Regions from separate parts of the Streptomyces sp. NPDC056600 genome, predicted to be linked through region 3. Evidence: predicted binding sites of a transcription regulator. Region 3 holds the regulator's gene; each other region holds the start of a gene.
What was found. Region 3 encodes HrcA, which represses chaperone genes, less so after heat shock. Its sites were predicted from a motif close to TTNGCACTCNGNNNNNCNGAGTGCNAA; they were not measured.
Positions count from the first base shown of each region.

Region 1: a site for HrcA is predicted at 2,625-2,651, ahead of groES (co-chaperone GroES). Genes of this name have one in related genera too.
Region 2: a site for HrcA is predicted at 1,500-1,526, ahead of ACFRAV_RS03375 (FmdB family zinc ribbon protein). Genes of this name have one in related genera too.
Region 4: a site for HrcA is predicted at 2,501-2,527, ahead of groL (chaperonin GroEL). Genes of this name have one in related genera too.

Region 1 is NZ_JBHTVQ010000022.1:34,838-39,044, forward strand. Features, by position in the region: gene ACFRAV_RS13830 (hypothetical protein) at 1-49, shown strand, start outside; gene groL (chaperonin GroEL) at 344-1,972, opposite strand; gene groES (co-chaperone GroES) at 2,170-2,478, opposite strand; gene ACFRAV_RS13845 (methyltransferase domain-containing protein) at 2,770-3,972, shown strand.
Region 2 is NZ_JBHTVQ010000004.1:29,067-33,273, forward strand. Features, by position in the region: gene ACFRAV_RS03370 (S-methyl-5'-thioadenosine phosphorylase) at 104-946, opposite strand; gene ACFRAV_RS03375 (FmdB family zinc ribbon protein) at 1,139-1,489, opposite strand; gene ACFRAV_RS03380 (potassium/proton antiporter) at 1,727-3,289, opposite strand; gene ACFRAV_RS03385 (penicillin acylase family protein) at 3,567-4,207, shown strand, end outside.
Region 3 is NZ_JBHTVQ010000093.1:6,922-11,128, forward strand. Features, by position in the region: gene dnaJ (molecular chaperone DnaJ) at 31-1,173, opposite strand; gene hrcA (heat-inducible transcriptional repressor HrcA) at 1,174-2,190, opposite strand; gene ACFRAV_RS29495 (MBL fold metallo-hydrolase) at 2,350-3,105, shown strand; gene ACFRAV_RS29500 (DUF3097 domain-containing protein) at 3,174-3,986, shown strand; gene ACFRAV_RS29505 (Uma2 family endonuclease) at 3,964-4,207, opposite strand, start outside.
Region 4 is NZ_JBHTVQ010000016.1:23,060-27,266, forward strand. Features, by position in the region: gene ACFRAV_RS10945 (aKG-HExxH-type peptide beta-hydroxylase) at 1-652, shown strand, start outside; gene groL (chaperonin GroEL) at 749-2,371, opposite strand; gene ACFRAV_RS10955 (cold-shock protein) at 2,754-2,960, opposite strand; gene ACFRAV_RS10960 (MoaD/ThiS family protein) at 3,518-3,796, opposite strand; gene thrC (threonine synthase) at 3,876-4,207, opposite strand, start outside.

The DNA of each region.
Region 1 (4,207 bases), on a different contig from region 3:
CCTCTGCCCGGGCTGCCTCGACGCGATCGTGGAGGCGGCCCGGTTCTGACCCACGTCGGCAACAGCGAGCGACGCAAGACCACTTCGGGATCGCGACAGGTGATCGGGTTCCCCCCGGACACTCCCCGGACCCGGGTCGTCGTCGCCGCCGGGCAGCCACCGCACGCTCAGGAGTACGCCGAGCTCTCCTGGGAGCCGGCCGCGAACGGAAGCTGTCAGTGGCGGGCTTCCGCCTGGTATCACCCCTTCGGCGCAGCTCGGGAACGCGCAGGTCGGCCACGCGCCGAGGCCCGGCGTCCCGCGGGGAGCGGGAGGCCGGGCCTCGGTGGGAGAGCGGGGTGGCTCAGTGGGAGTGGCCGTGGCTGTGGCCGTGGCCCGCCGGGGCCTCTTCCTCTTCCTTCTTCTCGACGACCAGGGTCTCGGTCGTGAGGAGCAGGGAGGCGATGGAGGCGGCGTTCTCCAGGGCGGAGCGGGTGACCTTGACCGGGTCGATGACGCCGGACTTCACCAGGTCGCCGTACTCGCCGGTGGCGGCGTTGTAGCCCTGGCCCTTGTCCATCTCCTGGACCTTGGAGACGATCACGTAGCCCTCGAGGCCCGCGTTCTCGGCGATCCAGCGCAGCGGCTCGACGACCGCGCGGCGGACGACGGAGACACCGGTGGCCTCGTCGCCGGACTTGTCGAGGTTGCCCTCGAGGACCTTGGCGGCGTGGACCAGCGCGGAGCCACCACCGGAGACGATGCCCTCCTCGACCGCGGCGCGGGTCGCGGAGATGGCGTCCTCCAGACGGTGCTTCTTCTCCTTCAGCTCCACCTCGGTGGCGGCGCCGACCTTGATCACGCACACGCCGCCGGCCAGCTTCGCGAGACGCTCCTGGAGCTTCTCGCGGTCCCAGTCGGAGTCCGTGGACTCGATCTCGGCCTTGATCTGGGCGACGCGGCCGTGGACGTCCTCGGAGGAGCCGGCGCCGTCGACGACGGTGGTGTCGTCCTTGGTGACGGTCACGCGGCGCGCGGAGCCGAGCACCTCGAGGCCGACCTGGTCGAGCTTGAGGCCGACCTCCTCGGCGATGACCTGGGCGCCCGTGAGGACGGCCATGTCCTGGAGCATCGCCTTGCGGCGGTCGCCGAAGCCCGGGGCCTTGACCGCGACGGCGTTGAACGTGCCGCGGATCTTGTTGACGACCAGGGTCGACAGGGCCTCGCCCTCGACGTCCTCGGCGATGATCAGCAGCGGACGCGAGGCGTTCGACTGGATGATCTTCTCGAGCAGCGGCAGGAGGTCCTGGATGGAGGAGATCTTGCCCTGGTTGATGAGGATGTACGGGTCCTCGAGGACGGCCTCCATGCGCTCCTGGTCCGTCACGAAGTACGGGGACAGGTAGCCCTTGTCGAAGGCCATGCCCTCGGTGAAGTCCAGCTCCAGACCGAAGGTGTTGGACTCCTCGACGGTGATGACACCGTCCTTGCCGACCTTGTCCATCGCCTCGGCGATGAGCTCGCCGACCTGCTTGTCCTGGGCGGACAGCGCGGCGACGGCGGCGATGTCGGACTTCTCCTCGATCGGGCGGGCGGTCGCCAGGAGGTCCTCGGACACGGCCTTCACCGCGGCGTCGATGCCCTTCTTCAGGGCGGCCGGGGAGGCGCCGGCGGCGACGTTGCGCAGACCCTCGCGGACCAGGGCCTGGGCGAGCACGGTCGCGGTGGTCGTACCGTCACCGGCGATGTCGTTGGTCTTGGTCGCGACCTCCTTCACCAGCTGGGCGCCGAGGTTCTCGTACGGGTCCTCGATCTCCACCTCGCGGGCGATGGTGACGCCGTCGTTGGTGATGGTCGGGGCGCCGAACTTCTTGTCGATGACGACGTTGCGGCCCTTCGGACCGATCGTCACCTTGACCGTGTCGGCCAGCTTGTTGACGCCGCGCTCGAGGGCGCGACGGGCGTCCTCGTCGAACTTCAGGATCTTCGCCATGGGAGCGGTTCAGCCCTCTCGGGAGAATGCGGTGTATCGCCGTCTGTCGGAGCAATACGAAGTCTTGAAAAAGCGAACTGCGCCCCGGCGCCCGGCTTATGGCGCGGGAGTCCGGGGCGCAGCTCGATGCTTCTTGGAGAAGCGGGCTTCGGCGGAAGCGAGCATCTGTCGAGCAGGCTTCGGCGAAGCGGGGTGAACTACTTCTCGATGACCGCGAGGACGTCGCGGGACGAGAGGACGAGGTACTCCTCGCCGTTGTACTTCACCTCGGTGCCGCCGTACTTGCTGTAGAGCACGATGTCGCCGACCTTGACGTCGAGCGGCAGGCGCTCGCCGTTCTCGAAGCGACCCGGGCCCACGGCCAGGATGACGCCCTCCTGGGGCTTCTCCTTGGCGGTGTCCGGAATGACCAGGCCAGAGGCCGTGGTCTGCTCGGCGTCGAGCGGCTGGACCACGATGCGGTCCTCGAGCGGCTTGATGGCAACCTTGGAGCTGGCGGTCGTCACGATCCGACCTCCCCCTTCGGAGATCTCACGGGGTTAACTGTCTGAGGTGGCGACCAGGTCGATCCGTCGTCGCGGGTGCCGGACCTGCCCGTCGCTGTGTTGGCACTCACCGGGGGCGAGTGCCAAGGCTGAGACTATGACCGGGGTTAGCACTCGGTCAAGCGGAGTGCCAATTTCTCGGCGGGTTGCGTGAAGCCCCGCCCCCGTCGGACGTGCGCGGGGCGGCTCGCGAGGCTCCTCCGGCCCCGGGGCGGGGACCGTCCCGCGGCCCCGGGCAGGGACAATGGGGCGGTGAGTGAGACCGCTGATCCGTCGGCCGCGTTCGCGGCGCTGTTGACCGCCGAGGGCCGTGCCCTGCTGGACGAGGTGCGGGACGTGACGCCTGGCGAGGAGCTGGCCGTGGCCACCAGGCTGCGGCGGGACCACTCCCCCGGGCTGGTGTCGTCCGCCCTGGCCCAGGCCCGTCTGCGCAACCGCGCCGCCGCGAAGTTCGGCGCGGACGACGCCCGGCGGATGTTCTTCACCCCGCACGGCGTCGAGCAGTCCACCCGCGCCTCGGTGGCCGCGCACCGGGCCGCGCGGTTCGCCGGGCTCGGCGTGCGGTCCGTCGCCGACCTGTGCTGCGGGATCGGCGGCGACGCGATCGCGCTGGCGCGGGCCGGCGTCCGCGTCCTGGCCGTCGACCGCGACCCGCTGACCGCCGCCGTCGCCCGGGCCAACGCGGAGGCGCTGGGCCTGGCCGGCCTGATCGAGGTGCGGGAGGCCGACGTCACCGAGATCGACACCGCCCCGTACGACGCCGTCTTCGTGGACCCGGCGCGCCGCGGCGGCCGGGGCCGGATCTTCGACCCGGAGGCCTACTCCCCGCCGCTCTCCTGGGCGGTCGGGGCCGCCCGCGGCGCCTCGCGGGCCGCCGCGCTGAAGGTGGCCCCCGGCATCCCGCACGAGGCGGTGCCCGAGGACGCCGAGGCGGAGTGGATCTCGGACGGCGGTGACGTCAAGGAGGCGGTCCTCTGGTTCGGCGAGACGGCCCGCCCGGGCGCGGTGTGCGCCACGCTGCTGCCCGGCCCGCGCCGGCTGCTCGGCCGGGGGCTGCCCGACCCGGAGGTCCGGCCGGTCGGCCGGTACCTGTACGAGCCGGACGGCGCGGTGATCCGCGCGCACCTGGTCGCCGAGGTCGCCGAGGAGGTCGGCGGCGGGCTGATCGACGAGACCATCGCCTTCGTCACCGCCGACGAGCCGCGGCCCACCGCGTACGCCACGGGGTACGAGATCACCGACACGCTGCCCTTCAACGTCAAGAAGCTGAAGGCCCTCCTGCGGGAGCGGCAGGTCGGCACGCTCACCGTGAAGAAGCGCGGGTCGGCGGTCGAGCCGGAGGAGCTGCGCCGCAAGGCGCTTCCCAAGCCGCAGGGGCGGAACGCGGTCACGGTCTTCCTGACCCGGGTCGCGGGCGCCCCCACGATGCTCCTGGGGCACCCGCTCCCCCGCTGAGACCTGCCGCCGGCCCCCGATGCCCGGGACGGCCCGTCGGGCACCGGAGCGGCCGTCGGAGCGGCCGTGGCGCGCCGGAGCGGCGTCGGGTACCGGACGACGGCGTCACCACCCGGCGCCGGGGATCAGGCCCCGTGGATCACCGCCGGCACCCTCCGCGGGAGGCAGACGGTCACGCCCTGCGGCACGGCGCCACCCTCCCCGCCCTAGCCGCGCCCCGCGCGGGAAAGGGCGC
Region 2 (4,207 bases), on a different contig from region 3:
TCCACAGCTCACTCGGGAGAGTGAAGACCGGGGAGAAGACGCCAGGGCCACGGGGCTGAGGAGCTATAGGGCCAAAGGGCTCCAGAGCTACAAGGCCCCAGAGCTACGGGAGGGCGAAGCCCGGGTCCTGGGCGCCCAGCGCACCGGCGCAGAGGCAGGTGCGCGCGTCGGACGCCGGGAGCGCCGCCACCGCGTCGAACAGGACGTCCCGCATGCGGTCCACGTTGGCGCCGAACACCTGGAGCACCTCCTCGTGGGAGACGCCCTCACCGGTCTCGGCGCCCGCGTCCAGGTCGGTGACCAGGGTCAGCGAGGTGTAGCAGAGCTCCAGTTCGCGGGCGAGCGGGGCCTCGGGGTGCCCGGTCATGCCGACCACGGACCAGCCCTGGGCGGCGTGCCAGCGGGACTCGGCGCGGGTGGAGAAGCGGGGCCCCTCGATCACCACCAGGGTCCCGCCGTCGACGGCCTCCCAGTCGCGACCGCGCGCCGCCTTGAGGGCGACGGCCCGTCCGGCGGGGCAGTAGGGGTCTGCGAGGGAGACGTGGACGACGTTGGGGACGGTGCCGTCGGGCAGCGGGAGCCCGTCGAAGTAGCTGCCGGCCCGGGACTTGGTGCGGTCCACCAGCTGGTCGGGCACCATCAGCGTGCCCGGCCCGTACTCGGGCCGCAGGCCGCCGACCGCGCAGGGGCCGAGGACCTGCCGGACGCCCACCGACCGCAGCGCCCAGAGGTTGGCCCGGTAGTTGATGCGGTGCGGCGGCAGGTGGTGCCCGCGCCCGTGCCGGGGCAGGAACGCCACCCGGCGGCCGGCGATCTCGCCGACGAACAACGAGTCGCTGGGCTGCCCATAGGGGGTCTCGACCGCGACCTCGGTCACGTCGTCGAGGAACGAATAGAAGCCGGACCCGCCGATCACGCCGATCTCGGCGCTCACCGTGTTCACCATGGCCCGAACCTTAGGCCCTTCCTCGCGGGGACCGACACGGCCCGGCCACCGCAGCTCACCGTCCGGCCCCGCACACCGCCCCCCTGCGCTGCCCCGCACACCGCCCCGGACCAGCCATGCCCTCATGACACGCGAAGGCCCCGCCTCCTCCCGGTGACGACCGGGAGCGGAGCGGGGCCCGCGAGGTGTGGGTCAGGCGGCCGAGCTGCTGCTCGACGAGGAGGTCGAGGCCGGCGCCGACGAGGCGGCGGGGGCCGACGTCGACGACGTGGACGAACCCGACGTCGAGGAGGAGGACGAGGCCGACGAGCTCGAGCCGCTGCTCGAGGAGCCGGACTTCGCGGCCGGGGAGCTGCTCGACGAGGAGCCGCGGCTGTCGTTGCGGTAGAACCCGGAGCCCTTGAAGACGATGCCGACGGCCGAGAACACCTTCTTCAGGCGGCCCTGGCAGTTCGGGCACTCGGTCAGAGCGTCATCGGTGAACTTCTGCACCGCCTCGAGGCCCTCGCCGCACGCGGTGCACTGGTACTGGTAGGTCGGCACTGTCTTCCTCCTGGCACTCTCACTCAATGAGTGCTAACGACGATCCATCTTGACGCATTCCTCGCCGTCAGTCCACTGCCGCACCCCGTCCGGTGACCGAAACCACTGCGCGGACCACCGCGGAAAGCGCCGCGATCCCCGCGCGGACCACCGCGGGAAGTGCCACTATCCCCGCGCGGACCACCACGGAAAGCGCCACGGGCACCACCCCGGCCCCCCGGTCCGCCGCGGCCGGAGTTACCGGGCCGCCCCCGACGTACCCAGCCACCCGGCCAGCTTTCCGCCCCGGGCCACCGCCCGCAGGCGCCGCTCGGCGGCGTCCTGCACCTGGTCGGTGGCGATCACCAGCAGCTCGTCGCCCCGCTGGAGCACCGTGGCGGGCGACGGCACGAAGGAGGCGCCGGCCCGGACCACCAGGGTGACCGAGGCGCCCACCGGCAGCCGGAGCTCGCCGACCTCGACGCCGTGCATCCGGGAGTCCCTGTCCACGGTCAGCGAGAGCAGGTGCCCGCGCAGCCGCTCCAGCGGCGCGGACTCGATGCCCAGGTCGGAGGCCTCGCTGTCGTCGCCCAGGCGCAGCTTGCGGGCCAGCCAGGGCAGTGTCGGCCCCTGGATCAGCGTGTAGACCACGACCAGCACGAAGACGATGTTGAAGATCCGGCGGCTGCCCGTCACCCCGGCCACCATCGGGATGGTGGCCAGGATGATCGGCACCGCGCCCCGCAGACCGGCCCACGACATCAGCGCCTGCTGCTGCCAGGGCACCCGGAACGGCGACAGGCAGGCGATCACGCTCAGCGGCCTCGCCACCATGGTCAGGACCAGGCCGATCACCAGCGCGGGCAGGATGTCGTCGCCCAGCTCCCGCGGGTTGACCAGCAGGCCGAGCAGCACGAACATGCCGATCTGCGCGATCCAGCCGAGCCCGTCGGCGAAGCCGCGGGTGGCCGGGTGGTGCGGCAGCCGGGCGTTGCCCAGCACCATCGACGCCAGGTAGACCGCGAGGAAGCCGCTGCCGTGCGCGATGGCGCCCGCCGCGTAGGCCGTCACCGCCATCGCCATCACGGCGATGGGGTAGAGGCCGGAGGCGGGCAGCGCGACCCGCCGCAGCCCCCAGGCGCCCAGCCAGCCGACCGCCAGGCCCACGGCCGCGCCGATCGCCAGCTCCATCGCCATCTCCGCCAGCAGCAGGTACCAGTGCTCGAACGGCCCGGCGGTGGAGAAGGAGACGACCAGGATGACCACCGGGGCGTCGTTGAAGCCCGACTCGGCCTCCAGGGTGCCGGTGATGCGGGACGGCAGGGGGATGCGGCGCAGCACGGAGAAGACCGCCGCCGCGTCGGTCGAGGAGACCACCGCGCCCACGATGAGCGCCTGCCGCCACTCCAGCCCGGCCAGGTAGTGGGCGGCCATGGCGGTGACTGTCACGCTCACCGCGACGCCGGCCGAGGCCAGCACGGCGGCGGACGGCAGCACCGGTTTGATCTGGCCCCACTTGGTGCCCAGTCCGCCCTCGGCGAGGATCACGACCAGGGCCGCGTAGCCGATGACCTGGGTCAGCGCGGCGTTGTCGAACTCGATGCCGGCGATGCCGTCGGAGCCCAGCCCGATGCCGATGCCTAGGTAGATGAGGAGGCTCGGAAGTCCGCTGCGTGAGGACACGCGCACGGCGGCCACGGCCACCAGGAGGACGAGCGAGGCGCCGAGCAGAAGCTGGTTGAGGTGGTCGACAGACAGTTGGCGCCCCTTCCCTTCCCTCCGAGGTGCTGCGAACGGCCCCGTGTGCGCACGGGACGGCATCGGCAGGTCTTTCGTTACCTTACCTAACTCTTGACGTTTTCTTGACGCGCTTTCGCCACTCCGCGCCCCGGCGAAGGCTCCCGCCGGACGCCGCATCGGGACGAACGGGACACCCTGGACACCCCGCTCGCCTGATGCCACGGCTTCACAGACGCCGCGTCAAGCCGCCGCGCCCCGTGCGCCTATCGTTGCTCCAGCGCGACGTCGGGCCACGCCGCCGCGCCCAGAACTGACCACCGCCCGCCCCGCCGCTCGCGTGAGGACAGCAAGGACAGCGATGCCCCCCAACACCACCGCCTCTTCCGGTCAGCAGCCCGGCAAGTCCGGCAGGAAGAAGGGGCGCAAAGCCCGACTCCTGGTCCTTCTCGTCGTCCTCGCGCTCATAGGCGGCCTGGTCTACGGCGGGTACTGGACGGTCAGCACCGTCCGTGCCTCGTTCCCGCAGACCAGCGGGTCGCTGACCCTCAAGGGCCTGTCCGGCCCGGTCGAGGTCCGGCGCGACGGCCAGGGCGTGCCGCACGTCTACGCCGACTCCGAGGAAGACCTGTTCATGGCGCAGGGATTCGTCCAGGCGCAGGACCGGTTCTACGAGATGGACGTGCGCCGCCACCTGACCGCGGGCCGGCTCTCCGAGATGTTCGGCGCGAGCCAGGTCGGCACCGACGCGTTCCTGCGCACCCTCGGCTGGCGCCGCGTCGCGCAGCAGGAGTACGACAAGGAGCTGTCGGCCTCCACCAAGAAGTACCTGCGGGCCTACACCAAGGGCGTCAACGCCTACCTCGGCGACCGCGAGGGCGACGAACTCTCCCTGGAGTACGCGGCGCTCGCGCTCACCGGCGACTACACGCCGGAGCCGTGGACCCCCGTCGACTCGGTGGCCTGGCTCAAGGCGATGGCCTGGGACCTGCGCGGCAACAT
Region 3 (4,207 bases):
CACCGGTCCGCGACGACCCCCGGGGGCGCCTCAGCGCCCGTTGAACGCGTCCTTCAGCCGGGAGAACAGCCCCTGCTGACCGGGCTGGAACTGCCCGGTGGGCCGCTCCTCCCCGCGCAGCTTGGCCAGTTCGCGCAGCACCCGCTCCTGCTCCGGGTCCAGCTTCGTCGGCGTCAGCACCTCGACGTGCACGATGAGGTCGCCGCGCCCGCCGCCGCGCAGGTGGGTGACGCCGCGCCCGTGCAGCGGGATCGACTGCCCGGACTGCGTGCCGGGACGGATGTCGACCTCCTCGAGGCCGTCGAGCGTCTCCAGCGGCACCTTGGTGCCGAGCGCCGCCGCCGTCATCGGGATCGTCACCGTGCAGTGCAGGTCGTCCCCGCGCCGCTGGAACGTCTCGTGCGGCAGCTCGTGGATCTCGACGTACAGGTCGCCGGCCGGGCCTCCGCCCGGGCCGACCTCGCCCTCGCCGGCCAGCTGGATCCGGGTGCCGTTGTCCACACCGGCGGGGATCTTCACGGTCAGCGTCCGGCGCGAGCGCACCCGGCCGTCACCCGCGCACTCGGGGCACGGGTTGGGCACGACCGTGCCGAAGCCCTGGCACTGGGGGCAGGGCCGCGAGGTCATGACCTGGCCGAGGAAGGACCGCGTCACCTGGGACACCTCGCCGCGGCCGCGGCACATGTCACAGGTCTGCGCCGAGGTGCCGGGGGCGGCGCCCTCGCCGTGACAGGTCTTGCAGACCACGGCCGTGTCGACCTGGAGTTCCTTGGTGGTCCCGAAGGCCGCCTCGGTCAGCTCGACGTCCAGCCGGATCATGGCGTCCTGGCCGCGGCGGGTCCGCGAGCGCGGTCCGCGCTGCGAGGCCGTGCCGAAGAAGGCGTCCATGATGTCGGAGAAGTTGCCGAAGCCGCCGGCCCCGAAGCCGCCCGCACCCGCGCCGGCGCCGCCGGCCTGGGAGAGCGGGTCGCCGCCGAGGTCGTAGACCTGCTTCTTCTGCGGGTCCGAGAGCACCTCGTAGGCGGCGTTGATCTCCTTGAACCGCTCCTGCGTCTTCGGATCGGGATTGACGTCCGGGTGCAGCTCGCGGGCGAGCCTCCGGAACGCCTTCTTGATCTCGTCCTGGGACGCGTCGCGGCGCACGCCGAGTACGGCGTAGTAGTCCGTGGCCACTTACGACTCCGCCAGGATCTGTCCGACGTACCGTGCCACTGCGCGTACTGCTCCCATCGTTCCCGGGTAATCCATGCGGGTCGGTCCGACCACGCCGAGCTTGGCGACTGCCTCGCCGCCCGAACCGTAGCCCACCGACACGACGGACGTGGAGTTGAGTCCCTCGTACTCGTTCTCATGACCGATACGGACGGTCATGGCCGAATCCTGAGCCTCGCCAAGGAGCTTGAGGAGCACGACCTGCTCCTCGAGCGCCTCCAGGACGGGCTGGATGGTGAGGGGAAAATCATGTGTGAAGCGGGTCAGGTTGGCGGTGCCGCCGATCATCAGCCGCTCCTCGGTCCGCTCGACGAGCGTCTCCAGCAGGGTGGCGAGCACCGACGCCACCGTGGAGCGGTCCTCCTGCTCGAAGGCCTCCGGCAGGTCCTGCACCAGCAGCGGGACGTCGGTGAACCGGCGCCCGGTGACCCGGCTGTTGAGCCGGGCGCGGAGGTCGGCGAGGGTGTTCTCGCCGATCGGGGCGGGGCAGTCGATCAGGCGCTGCTCGACCCGGCCGGTGTCGGTGATCAGCACCAGCATCACCCGGGCCGGCGCGAGCGCCAGCAGCTCCACATGCCGCACCGCCGAACGCGTGAGCGACGGATACTGGACGACCGCGACCTGCCGGGTCAGCTGCGCCAGCAGCCGCACCGTGCGGGCCACCACGTCGTCGAGGTCGACGGCGCCGTCCAGGAAGTTCTGGATGGCGCGCCGCTCGGGCTGGGTCATCGGCTTCACGTCGGCCAGCCGGTCGACGAAGAGCCGGTAGCCCTTGTCGGTGGGGATCCGCCCCGCGCTGGTGTGGGGCTGGGCGATGTAGCCCTCCTCCTCCAGCGCGGACATGTCGTTGCGCACCGTCGCGGGGGACACACCGAGGCTGTGCCGCTCGGTGAGGGCCTTGGAGCCCACCGGCTCCTCGGTCCCGACGTAGTCCTGGACGATGGCGCGCAACACCTGCAGCCTGCGTTCACTCAGCATCGCGCACACCTCCGGATGTCGGCTCGGCCTCACCGCTTCTGCCCCTTGCGTCGACTGGCACTCTGCTTGCGCGAGTGCCAGTCATTACCAGTCAGTGTACGGCCGGAGGGTACGGCGCGGGCAAGGGCGGTCGCCGTGCGGTCCCGATAGCGTCGCCCCATGAGCGTGACCTGGGAAGCCCCTGATGGAGGGGAAAGTCTCGGCTGGGAGGCGCTGGCCCCCGGTGTGGGGCGGCTGCGGCTGCCCGTCTGGGACTGCACGGTGGGCCTGGTGGCCGGGCCCGACGGGGCGTTGCTGGTGGACGCGGGCTCGAGTGTGGCGGAGGGCACGCGGATCCGCCAGGAGGCGGAGCAGTCCTTGGGGGCGGGGCGGCGCGTCACGCATGTGGCCCTCACCCACCCTCACTTCGACCACGTGTTCGGCGCCGGGGTGTTCGCCGGGGCGGAGGTGCACGCCGCGGTCGGCTGCGGCGCGTTGCTGGCCTCCGCCGAGGGGCGGGACGCCCTGCGGGCCGACGCGGTGGCGAACGGCCTGACCCCGCAAGCGGCGGACACGGCGTTGGAGGCGCTGACCGTGCCCCGGCACGAGGTGCACCACGACCACGTGCTGGAGCTGGGCGGCGGCGTCCGCCCGGTGCTGGCCGCCATGGGGCCGGGCCACACCGCGCACGACCTCGCGGTCCTGGTGCCGGGGCCGCGCCCGGTGGTCTTCTGCGGCGACCTGGTCGAGGAGTCCGGCGAACCGCAGGCCGGGGAGGACGCGGTGCCCTCGCGCTGGGCGGCGGCCCTCACCCGGCTGCTGGAGCTGGGCGGCGAGGACGCGCTCTACGTGCCCGGGCACGGGGCGGTGGTGGACGCCGCCTTCGTGCGGCGGCAGCGGGAGGAGCTGTCCCGGAGGTTCGGCACGGCCTGGTGAGGCGGCGGGCGGCGGCGTGAGGGCGTGTCGCCTGGGCGAGCCCCGCCGTTTCTCCTATCGTCAGCCGAATGCGCCAGTACTCCCCCGACCTCACGCCGTCGTGGAAGAAGCCCAAGCCGGTACCCGAGGTTCCCGCGGAGCCCGGTCTGGTCGTGGAGGACCCCGCCACCGGGTTCTGCGGGGCCGTGGTGGGCTGCGAGGCCGGCACGGTCACCCTGGAGGACCGGCACGGCGAGCACCGCGTCTTCCCGCTGGCCCCGGCCGCCTTCCTGCTGGAGGGCCGCCCGGTGACCCTGGTCCGCGCCGCCGCGGCCGCCCCGAAGCGCCCTTCGCGCACCGCCTCCGGCTCCGTCGCGGTTCCCGGCGCGCGGGCGCGGGTGGCCCGCGCGGGGCGCATCTACGTCGAGGGACGGCACGACGCCGAGCTGGTCGAGAAGGTGTGGGGCGACGACCTGCGCGTCGAGGGCGTGGTCGTGGAGTACCTGGAGGGCGTGGACGACCTGCCGGCCGTGGTCGAGGAGTTCGCCCCGGGCCCCGACGCGCGGCTGGGCGTCCTGGTCGACCACCTGGTGCCCGGCTCCAAGGAATGGCGCATCGCCGAGGCCGTCACCAGCGACCACGCCCTGGTGGTCGGCCACCCCTACATCGACGTCTGGCAGGCCGTGAAGCCCTCCGCGCTGGGCATCGAGGCCTGGCCGGTGATCCCCCGCGGCCAGGACTGGAAGACCGGCGTCTGCCGCGCCCTCGGCTGGCCCGACAACACCGGCGCCGCCTGGCGTCACATCCTCTCCCGGGTCCGCGGCTGGAAGGACCTGGAGCCCGAGCTCCTGGGCCGCGTCGAGGAACTGATCGACTTCGTCACGGCCGGGAGTGAGGCCTGACCCCCTCGTACGCCCCGAACTCCGCCGTCTCCAGTTCGATCCCCAGCGGGCCCACCGGCAGCGGATCGCCGAATTTGGTGATCCGCTGCACCTGGTAGTCGGCGTCCTCGCCCCGTCCGGTCGGCTCGGTGTACAGCACGCAGTGCGCCATGATCGGGTCGATGATCAGGTAGGCCGGGACTCCGCCCGCCGAGTAGATCAGCCGCTTCACGCCGTAGTCA
Region 4 (4,207 bases), on a different contig from region 3:
GCGGCTCCACGACGGCGGGGCGGACCCCGCGCTCGCCGCGTTCACCTTCGCCCTGCTGCGGCTGCAGTGCCGGCTGGCGCTGCGGACGCTGCGCACCGAGGCGCGGCTCACCGACGTCGGACGGCTGCTGACGCACGGGCTGGCCGGCACGCTGGACGGCTGGCTGCGCGAGCCCGTCGCCCCCGACGCCGCCCGCCGCGCCGGGGCCGCGGCGCGGGCCAACCTGGTCGAGTGGCGGCTGCGCAACCTGCGGTGCGGGGACGAGGAACGGTCGCTGCTGCGATGTGAGCGGCGGGCCGGCCGCCCGGCACCGTCACCGGGCCCTTGGCGGGCGCACCTCGCCCCGGGGCCGTTCTGGACCGACGCCCTGCTCCCGCTGTACCGCACGCCGCCCGCGGAGCCCGCCGAGGACCCCGACACCCACCTGGTCCTCGGCGCCCACGGAACGGCGCGCGCCCGCTACGAGGACGTGCTGCGAGGCGATCCGCGGGACCCGCACGCGCTGACCGGCTGGCTGCTCGCCTCCGCGGCCGGCGACCCGGCGTACCGGCGCCTGCTGCGCCGCCCGGAGCGGCTGCACGCCCTGGAGCCCCAAGACCCGGCGGAGCTCGCGGCGGCGGCCACCTGGCTCTCCTCGGGCCCGGGCGGCTGAGCTCCCGGCCGGTCCGCGAGAACGCCGAAGGGCGGCACCCGTGGTGGGTGCCGCCCTCCTGCGTGACGCGTGCGTCAGGGCTTCGAGCCGTCAGGCTCAGAAGTCCATGTCACCGCCCGGCATGCCGCCCGGAGCGGCCGCGGCGGCCTTCTCCGGCTTGTCGGCGATGACGGCCTCGGTGGTGAGGAACAGCGCGGCGATGGAGGCGGCGTTCTGCAGCGCGGAACGGGTCACCTTCGCCGGGTCGATGATGCCCTCGGCGATCAGGTCGACGTACTCGCCGGTCGCGGCGTTGAGGCCGTGACCCGGGGTGAGGTTGCGGACCTTCTCCACCACGACGCCGCCCTCGAGGCCGGCGTTGACGGCGATCTGCTTCAGCGGGGCCTCGAGCGCGAGCTTCACGGCCTGTGCGCCGGTCGCCTCGTCACCCTCGAGCTCCAGCTTCTCGAAGACCTGGGATGCCTGGAGCAGGGCCACGCCACCACCGGCGACGATGCCCTCCTCGACGGCGGCCTTCGCGTTGCGGACGGCGTCCTCGATGCGGTGCTTGCGCTCCTTGAGCTCCACCTCGGTGGCGGCGCCGGCCTTGATGACCGCGACACCGCCGGCGAGCTTCGCCAGGCGCTCCTGCAGCTTCTCGCGGTCGTAGTCCGAGTCGCTGTTCTCGATCTCGGCGCGGATCTGGTTGACCCGGCCCTGGACCTGGTCGGCGGAGCCGGCACCGTCGACGATGGTGGTCTCGTCCTTGGTGATGACGACCTTGCGGGCGCGGCCCAGGAGGTCCAGGGACGCGTTCTCCAGCTTGAGGCCGACCTCCTCGGAGATGACCTCGCCGCCCGTGAGGATGGCGATGTCGCCGAGCATGGCCTTGCGGCGGTCGCCGAAGCCCGGGGCCTTGACCGCGACGGACTTGAAGGTGCCGCGGATCTTGTTGACGACCAGGGTCGACAGGGCCTCGCCCTCGACGTCCTCGGCGATGATCAGCAGGGGCTTGCCCGACTGCATGACCTTCTCGAGGAGCGGGAGCAGGTCCTTGACCGAGGAGATCTTGGAGTTGGCGATGAGGATGTACGGGTCCTCGAGCGACGCCTCCATGCGCTCCATGTCGGTCGCGAAGTACGCCGAGATGTAGCCCTTGTCGAAGCGCATGCCCTCGGTGAGCTCGAGCTCCAGACCGAAGGTCTGGGACTCCTCGACCGTGATGACGCCTTCCTTGCCGACCTTGTCCATCGCCTCGGCGATGAGCTCGCCGATCTGGGTGTCGGCGGCGGAGATGGAGGCGGTGGAGGCGATCTGCTCCTTGGTCTCGATCTCCTTGGCCTGCTCGAGCAGGGCGCCGGAGACGGCCTCGACGGCCTTCTCGATGCCGCGCTTGAGGGCCATCGGGTTGGCGCCGGCCGCCACGTTGCGCAGGCCCTCGCGGACCAGCGCCTGGGCGAGAACGGTCGCGGTGGTCGTACCGTCGCCGGCGACGTCGTCCGTCTTCTTGGCGACTTCCTTGACCAGCTCGGCGCCGATCTTCTCGTACGGGTCCTCGAGCTCGATCTCCTTGGCGATGGAAACACCATCGTTGGTGATCGTGGGGGCGCCCCACTTCTTCTCGAGGACGACGTTGCGGCCCTTGGGGCCGAGCGTCACCTTGACGGCGTCCGCGAGCTGGTTCATGCCGCGCTCGAGGCCGCGCCGCGCCTCCTCGTCGAACGCGATGATCTTGGCCATGTGAAGTGGTCCTCCCAGGACTGGGGGTGATTCCTTCGGACCGCGCCCGCGCCCGCGACGGACGGCCTGCGTGCCGGACGGTTCCTTCCCCGCCAACGGCAACGCGGACCTCACCGACCCGGTCCATCGTTGTCACTCTCACCTTCAGAGTGCTAACGCAATAATTAGCACTCGCCCCCTGCGAGTGCAAGACACTCCCCCGATCCCACTCCCGTTTCCCGCCCCCTGGACACCCTCGCGAGCCCTCGTCTGGGCGCCGGACGGCCCGGGCGCACAAGGGGCGGAGGGGCGACGCGGGAGGGTCGCCGGGAACGCAAGGGGCCCGCGGCCCCCCGAGGGGGCCGCGGGCCCGATGTCACGTCAGGATGTTCGGTCGAGACGTTCAGCCGGCAGCCAGTCGGACCATGTCCGCCTGCGGCCCCTTCTGGCCCTGCGAGATCTCGAACTCGACCCGCTGGCCTTCCTCGAGGGTGCGGTAGCCGTCCATCTGAATCGCGCTGTAGTGCACGAAGACGTCCGCACCACCGTCGACCGCGATGAAGCCGTACCCCTTCTCCGCGTTGAACCACTTGACGGTGCCCTGAGCCATGCCTAACTCCCCTATTACTGGCCCTTGCACAGATCCGCACTTCGCGGATCCGGGTCAGACCTCACCCGCCGCCGAGAGCGACGGGCGTGCGCCGGAACGCGTCGACCGCGGCCGAATGTATCTGTCCAACTGCCCTCTGCAACAGGTCATTCCGACGACAATTCTGGAGGCGGGCAGCCAGGAATATGCTGAGATTTCGCCGGAATTCAGGGCAAGTCGGGGCGGACAGAAGGAGCGAACCACGCAAACGACCCGCGCAGTTTGGCTGCTTCTTGTCGTGCGGGAGGCAGGAACCCGTCGGCGCCCGGCCCGAGTTCGGCGCGGGGTACCCCAACTGTACCGCGCCCAATCATGCAGAATCGCCCCTTCCGCTTGTCGGCGGGATGTGACGCCGGCATGGAGCCGCTATGAACGGGAGAGGGCGGCGCGCGAAAGCGGCGGTGCGTGGAAACGCCGGTGCCGCCTTTCCGGTATCGGAAAGGCGGCACACGGGGGTGGCACCAGTCAGCGGCACCGGAAACGCGGCACCGGAAAGGCGGGCGGGAAATACGCGGCCGTCAGGCGCCGCCGGCCACCGCGGGAATGATCGAGACGTTGCCGCCCGCGGGCGTCGCGGTCTCCAGACCCTGCTCGAACCGCACGTCGTCGTCGTTCACGTAGACGTTGACGAAGCGCCGCAGCTTGCCCTGGTCGTCGAGCACGCGCGCGGCGATGCCCGTGTGGTTCTTCTCCAGGTCGGCGATGACCTCGCCCAGGGTGGCGCCCTCGGCGTCCACCTCGGCCTGTCCGCCGGTGTAGGTGCGGAGGATGGTGGGGATGCGGACGGTGACGCTCATGCGGGGTGACCTCCGATGACGGTGAGCGGGTGACGGGACGGACGGACCGCGCGGCCCGGGGTGGCGACGGCGGCGGCCGTCAGGCGAGGCCGGCCTCGCGGAAGGACTCCAGGCTCGGGCGGATGGTCGCGGTGAGGCCCTGGTCGGCCACCGCGTCCAGCGTCTTGAGGCCGTCGCCGGTGTTGAGGACGACCGTGGTGAGCGTGGGGTCCAGCAGACCGTTCTCGATCAGCTTGCGGGTGACGCCGACCGTCACGCCGCCCGCCGTCTCGGCGAAGATGCCCTCGGTGCGGGCCAGCAGCCGGATGCCCGCCACGACCTCCTCGTCCGTGACGTCCTCCACCGCGCCGCCGGTGCGGCGGGCGATGTCCAGGACGTACGGGCCGTCGGCCGGGTTGCCGATGGCCAGCG